DNA from 2 places in the Rheinheimera sp. UJ51 genome. Region 2 is predicted to be linked to the other one. Evidence: riboswitches for the same ligand, from Rfam matches in the RefSeq annotation. Region 2 holds a riboswitch; the other holds the start of a gene.

Region 1 (4,171 bases), on a different contig from region 2:
CACTAAACTGCTCGGTATGACCGATCAGCGGGGCTTTGTTATGCGGTCATGCCGCGGTTAATAGTAAGCAAAGGGTTGCTGCCCCGCTTGCAGTTGTCGTCTTGGGGCGGCAATGCCAAAATAGAGACGCAAATTTTCGGTGAAGCCTTCACGTTCTAATTCAAATAGCATATTCGCCAAGGGCTCTAATAAGGCACTGTGGTCGCGATGCAGTAGATGGTAATCGGGTAAGCTCAAAATAAATTGCTCGTTAATCGGGAAATGGCTTTGTGCATTTAGCTGATAAGCCGCAAAAATCACGGCATCGACTTTGCCGGTTAAGAATAAATTTTTGGTACTTTCGATACTGCCAGAGCTAATCACTTGGCGCGAAGGCGGCAGCTTTTTTAAGATTTCTTCCAGCACCAAAGAGCCTCGGACATAAGCCAAGCTTGGCACATCGTTTAGGCTGCATTTTGCACAGCGTTGCTGATTGATATACAAATAGACCTTGGTATCAAACAATACATAGGGTACTGCGACGAGGTTAGGGTAATGCTTAGTGACATCCAGCACCCGTGCCAGCTCGCCATCTAAGCTGCCTTTGTTCGACTCTAATAAACTTCGGCCAAACGGAATATCAATAAAGTGCGCATCAATATTTAAACGCCGATAGGCTTCCGACAACAAAGCTTGGCTATATTGTGCTGCGGGTGAGGTTAGCGCTTGGCGAAATTGCAGCTGCGACGGCAATGTTTCTACCGTTTCGGCGTACGATACACTCCAGATCATTATGCTAAAAAGTAGCAGCCATTTCATCAGATCAATCCGTTTAGTCTCAGCGTTAAAACATCTTGCGAGATGCTGTGCGGCTATTTATGAGTTAATAAAGCAACGTCAGGCGAATAGTGTTACCCGTTCAGCTAATAGGGCGCTAAAAATATCCCTCACGGGCAACGTGTTATCAGTTTACGGCTGCAGCTTTTGTTGCCATGCCGCTAACGCGAGCAGTTGTTGTTTAATATTTTCTTGGATTTTACTATCAATTAAATGTCCTTCGTTGTCAAAAGCGCCGCTAAACGCATTGGCAAAAACTTCGGGTTTATTTAACGGGTGTAAATCGAGATACACGCAGACTTGTCGTAAATGATATTGCGCGCGCGAGCTACCCATGCCCCCTGCCGCTCCCATAATAGCCACCGCCTTGCCACGTAATAGGTAATTATCAGGTTCACGCGAGGCCCAATCTAGCGCGTTTTTTAAGGCGGGGGCCAGTGAGTAATTGTATTCTGGGCAGCCCAGAATTAATGCATCTGCTTGGGCGAAATCGTTAAGTAACCGGCTGACAGCAGCGGGTTTTTCCGCTAAATCGGCGTTATAAAAGGGCACATCCAATAAGTCGGCCAGGTGAATTTTCATACCCTGAGGTGCGTGTGCTTGCGCCCATAGCAACATACCGCGATTAGTTGATTTAGCGCGTAAACTGCCGCCGATGGCCAAGACGTTGAGTGTTTTTGTCATAGTGATAGGATGCTCCATGTCAGGTGTTTAGCCTTGAGGCTTGCCGCGTTCAGGTTTGATAAATAGCTTAAGCCTAGCAGTTATCGTTAAAATTGCAGGATAAAAGTTAACCAAATGCGTAAACAATTTCACCGGTAAACCGCAAAAAAGCAAAGCAGTAATCCGATATCTGCTTTGACCTTTTACTGTTACAATACTCAGCGTTGCTCTCTGATAACAAGCAACGCTTAAACGCTAAGGTGAGCTTAAAGCTTAACATAGGGAATCAGGTGCGAACCCTGAACTGTACCCGCAACTGTAAACTACGCTGTGTTTCAAGGCCACTTAACGGGAAGGCGAAACATGGGTTATCGTAGTCAGTCAGGATACCTGCCTTGGTGTAAAAATGCCCCCGTGCGGGAAAACACGGTAGCGGCCTGCCACCTGTGTCAAACGGGCTGTAGGATGCTGCCTGCGAGCAACTACAGGATATTGTTTTGACAGCCGCCATTTATACTCTAGACCAGCTTTGTTTAGCGTATCCCAATTCGCGTAGCACAGGCTCTGTGCTGGCGCTCGACCAGATTACGTTGACTATTTCCCCTAATGAAGTCGTTGGTATTATCGGCCCAAATGGCGCGGGTAAAAGTAGTTTATTACAACTACTAAATGGCCGTTTTGCGCCGAATAGTGGCCGAATTTTACTTTCTGGCCAGCCGTTGCAGCAGCAGAGTGCACAAGCTTTAGCGCGGCAAGTTGCCACCGTGGCACAAATCAGCAGTGCACCGCAGGGGTTGTTTTGTGAGCAAGTTGCGGCGATGGGCTTGTTACCACATAAGCGCTGGTATGAGGGCACCAGTGCCCAAGACAAGCAGCAGGTAAGGTTAGCATTGCAGCAAGTGGGTTTAGCTGATAAAGCGCAGCTGCGCGCCGATACTTTATCGGGGGGCGAATTACAGCGGCTTTATATAGCACGCGCTTTGGTGCAGCAAGCGACTATTTTATTATTGGATGAGCCGACCAATCATTTGGATGTGAAATACCAACATCAGGTATTGCAACTGCTACAGGGGCTGAATAAAACCATTATTTGTTGTTTGCACGATCTGAATTTAGCCGCACGTTATTGCCACAAGCTATTGTTATTGGAAAACGGTAGGGTGCGCGCCTATGGTACGCCACACGACGTTTTGCGCCCTGCATTATTACAGCAGGTTTTTGGTTTGCCTTGCGTGGTGTCATCGCAAGCCGATTATGGCTGGCTGCAAGTGACCTTTATACCTGAGCTCGCGCACGCGAAAGTCGGAGTGCCAAGCCCATGCTAAAACAGTTAAAACCCCGTCAGCAAGCCTGGCTATGGCTGTTAAGCGGTTTATTGGTGCTGAGTTTACTATTCAGTTTGCAGATTGGCAGTGTCGCGATCAGTTGGCGTGAGTTGCTGCTCGCCTTAACTGGCCAAGCAGTGAGCGAGCCTCTGACCCAGACGATTATCTGGCAAATTCGTTTACCTCGTTTACTGGTCGCCATGTTAGTGGGGGCAGGCTTGGCTGTGGCCGGTGCCGTTTTACAAAACGTCAGTCGTAATCCACTGGCTGATCCTTATTTATTTGGTTTAATGGCTGGTGCTGGGTTAGGGGCGACCATTGTCAGTATTGTGCTACCCGATCAACTGATCAGCATGGCGTTGGCGGCCTTTTTAGGGGCACTGCTTGCGGTGCTGTTGGTGTTTATTGCCTGTATGGGTAATCGGCTACAAAAAATGGAAGTGACCTTACTCGCTGGGGTGGCGGTGTCATTTATGCTCAGCGCGATAAGCAGCTTTATTCTGTATTTTGCTGAGCCTTTTGCGGCTAATCGGGTTATTTTTTGGATGATGGGAAGCTTAAGTCGAACCGATTGGCACAGTGTGGCATTAATTGCGCCCGCCGTGTTGGTATTGCTGGTGGTGGCATTGGCGGTCAGGCGGCAATTGGATGCCTTGTTATTATCAGACGACAGTGCCCGCAGCTTGGGCGTGAATACACAGCGTCTGCGGCTGGTGTTATTACTGCTTACCGCGTTAGTCACTGCCTGTATTGTGGCGCAGTGTGGTGGTATCGCCTTTGTGGGCTTAATGGTGCCGCATATGGTGCGTTATTTTATGGGGGTAACGGCAGTGCCATTATTACTGGGCTCGGCGCTATTTGGGGCCATTTTTATGATGTGGGTGGATAATGCCGCGCGTAGCCTGTTAGCGATGCAAGAAATTCCACTAGGGGTGATCACCTCGGTGCTTGGCAGTGTATTCTTTCTGATTATTTTACGGCGACAGTTACAACAAGGTGGATAGCATGAGTGCAGATGAATTAAAACAACAACGCCATCAGGCACGGCAACAACGCTTAAAAGAGTATGTTGATGCCGCCGTAACACGAGCCAATATTGAAAAAGGCTTGTTGTTAGTGATAACCGGCAACGGCAAAGGTAAATCAACTGCCGGTTTTGGCACCGTGGCACGCGCGGTCGGGCATGGCCTGAATGCGGCAGTGGTGCAATTTATTAAAGGCAGTTGGGCTTGTGGTGAACGTAATTTACTGCAACAACATGGCGTTGAGTTCTCGGTGATGGCAACGGGCTTTACCTGGGATACGCAAGACAAAGCGGCAGATATCGAAGCGGCCGAGCGAGTGTGGCAAGATGCCGAGCGCTTTTT
Region 2 (4,171 bases):
GGATTTAGCACGACAAATTGGTGTGGCCGAGTTGGCGGGAAGTATGCCGGAATATTGTGGCGTGATTTCACAAAATCCGACGGTGAATGCCATCCTCAGCGAGGTTATCACAGCCGAAGCACAGCTCGATCCGCGCAGGATAAATCAAGCCATTGAGCAAGCTAAAATCCTCGATATTCGAACCGTTGAATATCAAGCAGAACAACAAGCGGGTGTTATCGCTACCGAGACGATATTACCGGCTAACGCGATCGTGTTAGATATTCGCAGTCACGACGAAGTCGACGCGCGGCCACTGCAATTACAGCAGCATCAGGTATTGACCATTCCGTTTTACCGTTTAGCCACGGCGTTTGCACAGTTAGATCAGCAACAGCAATATTACTGTTATTGTGAACGTGGCGTGATGAGTCGTTTGCAGGCTTTATTGCTGCAAGAGATGGGATTTAACAATGTTGCAGTGTATCGGCCTTAATTATCTTGCAGCGCTTGCCATAGCGCTTGATTGGCCGGAACCGCTAGCTGATGTTTTGCCGCCGTGGCGACAATAAAGCCGGTGATCACGCTAAGCTCGGTGGGGCGGCCATGGTAATGATCTTGCTGCATTGATGAATAGTTATTGGCCGTCGCGGTGATCACCTGTTGCACTTGCGCAAAGGTTGCCGCAAACGGCAAATCAACTTGTTCAAGCGACGCCAGCTGACAGACTTCGGTGACAATTTGCTGCAATTGAGGTTGATGCTCTGCCGCCGCTAAAGCACCATTTTTACAATTTAACACTGCAGTGAGCGGGTTAATAGCCGCATTAATCGCCAGCTTTTGCCATAAAGCCGCTATGCTATTCTCGGTGACAGTTAACGGGCCTAAGGCCTGATTTAAAGCCGTGAAAACGGCTTTGCGTTGTGCACTCGCGGCCTCATTCAGTGGGCTGAGCATACTTTTACCTTGGCCGGTATGGCGGATCTGCTCTGCTTGTCGTAAGGCACCATGGCTAGTCGTTAAAAACCAGATCCCTTGCTTAGCCCGTGCAAATTGCCGCAAAGCCGCAAGGTCTGGCATACCATTATGGGAAACGACAATTTGGGCGTTGTCAGTGAGATGAGGTTGTAGTTGGGCTAAGGCCTCGGTAACGGCATAGGCTTTTACTGGTAAAAACAAGGCATGGATGGGGGAGACTGCCGCTTGAAAATGGCATTGTTGCTCGGTGTGATCTAGCGCCAAAAAGCGCACGCTTAACGATTTAGGTTGACGCAACCACAAACGTACTGGCGTATTAGCCTGTTGCCAACGACAGGCAGCAAGCAGGCCAATAGCGCCTTGGCCAACGACGGTCCAGTTTAACGCTTGCTGCGTGGTCGCCATAAATGCCACAGTTTACGCACAACAAAAAAGGTTAAAACCCCAGCCATATCAGCTACCCAATCCCAAAAATCGCCAGTTCGTCGCGTATAGTTTTCTTGTATCACTTCAATTAAGGCGCCATAGATTGCCAGTAAAAGTAGGATCTTCCAAAACACTGCTCGAAAGCCTTTCCAAATTAAGCCACTGAGTACAAAGAAAATACCAAAATGGGCCACTTTATCGAGATTTTCAATTTTAAAAAAAGACAACTCGCCAGCAAGCTTGTGGCCGTTAATCTCGGCCATAAAGCCAAAAGTGGCTAACAGCAGACATAATAAAAACAAAAAGCGATAAAACGATTGCGGCACGTTCTCATCTCCGATAAATGGGGCTCGGATTGTAGCAGTTTTCTGGTTATAATCACCAGCATAGACCGAGATAGGAGAGCAAGATGCCCGCTTTTGATATAGTTTCTGAAGTTGACCAGCAAGAGGTACTAAATGCGGTTGATAATGCTAACCGTGAATTACAAACGCGTTTTGATTTTCGCGGCGTAAATGCTGAATTTACCCTCAAAGATAAACAAATTAACATGGTGGCTGAGGCAGAGTTTCAGTTACAGCAAATGCTCGAAATCTTTTTTGCCAAAGCGGTGAAACGCAATCTAGATGTGCGCTCTTTTAAAGAAGGCGATGTGGTGCACTCGGGTAAAACCTACAGTTTAGCGTTATCGCTGCGCCAAGGTATCGAAACAGATATGGCGAAAAAGTTAGTTAAATTGATTAAAGACAATAAGTTAAAAGTGCAAGCCGCTATTCAAGGCGATCAAGTGCGCGTTACTGGTAAAAAGCGCGATGATTTACAAGAAGCTATCGCGGCGGTGCGTGCAGCTGAATTAGAGCAAGCTTTTCAATTTACCAACTTTCGCGATTGATTTGCAGTTAAGACTTCTAGAAGTCTATTGACTTAACGCTGATTCAGCGTAAACTTGCGGCGGCTCTTGATAGAGCCGCCGCTTTTTTAGGTGCTTGGTCGCTGCTTTTTAACGTCATCGACCAAGTTAAACGGGAATCTGGTGTAAAACCAGAGCTGCCCCCGCAACGGTAAGCAACTTAAAGTATTTCATCCGCCACTGTCGCAAGATGGGAAGGCGAAATACTCGCATCAGCAGGTTGTTAGCCCGGAGACCGGCCTAAAAGTCCTACAAACCAAAGAAATGTGCGGTGGGCACATTGCTGGAGTATCTATGTTTAAACCTTCTTGGGCGCTGCTTTTGTCAGCCGTGCCTACTGCTGTATCCGCGACTGACGCGGTCGAACATATCAGTGTTTACGCTAATCGCACCCCTTTAGCCGCCTCCGAAGTGTTAGCCAGTGTTTCGGTGCTAGATCGTGCAGATATTGAGGCTCGTCAAGCCAGTGATTTACCTGCTTTATTAGCGCAATTACCCGGTATTACGATTTCTCGTGACGGTGGCCGTGGCCAAAATAGCGGTTTGTATTTGCGTGGCGGGAATAATGGTCATACGCTCGTATTGATTGACGGCGTGCGCAGTGGCTCTGCCACCTTGGGTTATAAAACCTTATCGATGTTGCCCTTAGCGTTAATTGAACGCATAGAAGTGATCCGTGGTCCGCGAGCGGCATGGTATGGTGCTGACGCCTTAGCTGGTGTGATTGCTATTACTACTCGTCAAGCCCGCGGCGTGGAATTAACTGCGGATGTTGGCAGTTATGGGCAGGCTGGTGCTGGTATTAATGCCAGTCAACAACAGGGTGATCTGACCTTGAGTGCCAGTGCGGGGTATAGCCGGGCCGATGGTTTTAATGTGCGTAACGATTTAGATAACGATCGTGATGGTTACCAACAACGTTTTGCCAAACTGGCTGCAGCCTATCAAACAGGGTTTGGTCTTTGGCGTGGTCAGGTGGATGTTAACTCCGGTTTTTATCAGTTTGATACGGCCTGGGGCAGTGAAGATCAAGCGGAAACGTTAAACCGCAGTTATTTGTTGGGCTGGGAACATCAGCAAGGATCATGGCAACATCAAGCACAATTCAGCCGAACGCTGGATGATGACACGACTTATGGGCCTGTTTCGCAAAGCCCTTATGTGACTGAGCGCGATGAATTTAACTATCAGGCAACCACCGCATTGACAGATAGCCTATCGGGTTTAGCGGGCGTGAACTGGTATCAAGAAAGCGTTGCACGCTCTGGCGTAGCCTATGTGAAGGATAATCGCCTTAATCGTGCCGCCTTTGCTGGTTTACAATTTGCTGCGCAAGGCTTGCGTTTAGACGGGGCCGTGCGCCGCGACCTTACCGAGCAATACGGTGGTAACACGACCTGGCAATTAGCCGCAGGTGTTGATCTCAGTGATGCGATGCAGCTCAGAGTGAGCCGGGGCTCGGCTTTTAAAGCGCCGACCTTTAACGACTTGTATTATCCTGGTAGTGCCAATCCCGATTTACAACCAGAAAGTACCTTGTCGGATGAAATTGCACTGAGTTATCAGTTAGCCGCAGCGACGTTGCAGTTAGCCTGGTTTAAGCAAGATGTCGATAATCTGATCCAGTTTGATTTTGCGACCTACACGCCACAAAACATTGAACGTGCCAAAATTTCTGGCGTGGAATTCAGTGTTGATCTGCGTTGGGATTCGTTACAGCAAAGTGTCAGTTATAGCTGGTTGGACACTGAAAACACCTTGACTGGGCAGCGGTTAGCGCGCCGACCTGAGCACAGTGTGAATTGGCGCTTAACACAACAATGGCAGCAGTTATCGGCATTTTTGACGGCGGATTACCAAAGCGATACTTATCAAGGT

The links. A riboswitch is a leader RNA that binds a small molecule or an ion and turns the genes downstream of it on or off. The one in region 2 is predicted to bind cobalamin.
Region 1: another riboswitch for cobalamin. It lies ahead of LMJ53_RS09410 (ABC transporter ATP-binding protein); the one in region 2 lies ahead of LMJ53_RS04335 (TonB-dependent receptor domain-containing protein).

The regions. Positions count from the first base shown of each region.
Region 1 is NZ_JAJHOG010000006.1:26,471-30,641, forward strand. Features, by position in the region: gene LMJ53_RS09400 (hypothetical protein) at 58-798, opposite strand; gene LMJ53_RS09405 (NADPH-dependent FMN reductase) at 949-1,500, opposite strand; cobalamin riboswitch at 1,721-1,892, shown strand; gene LMJ53_RS09410 (ABC transporter ATP-binding protein) at 1,977-2,804, shown strand; gene LMJ53_RS09415 (FecCD family ABC transporter permease) at 2,798-3,808, shown strand; gene cobO (cob(I)yrinic acid a,c-diamide adenosyltransferase) at 3,810-4,171, shown strand, end outside.
Region 2 is NZ_JAJHOG010000003.1:58,995-63,165, forward strand. Features, by position in the region: gene thiI (tRNA uracil 4-sulfurtransferase ThiI) at 1-475, shown strand, start outside; gene LMJ53_RS04320 (ketopantoate reductase family protein) at 472-1,362, opposite strand; gene LMJ53_RS04325 (VanZ family protein) at 1,338-1,709, opposite strand; gene LMJ53_RS04330 (YajQ family cyclic di-GMP-binding protein) at 1,793-2,275, shown strand; cobalamin riboswitch at 2,347-2,552, shown strand; gene LMJ53_RS04335 (TonB-dependent receptor domain-containing protein) at 2,588-4,171, shown strand, end outside.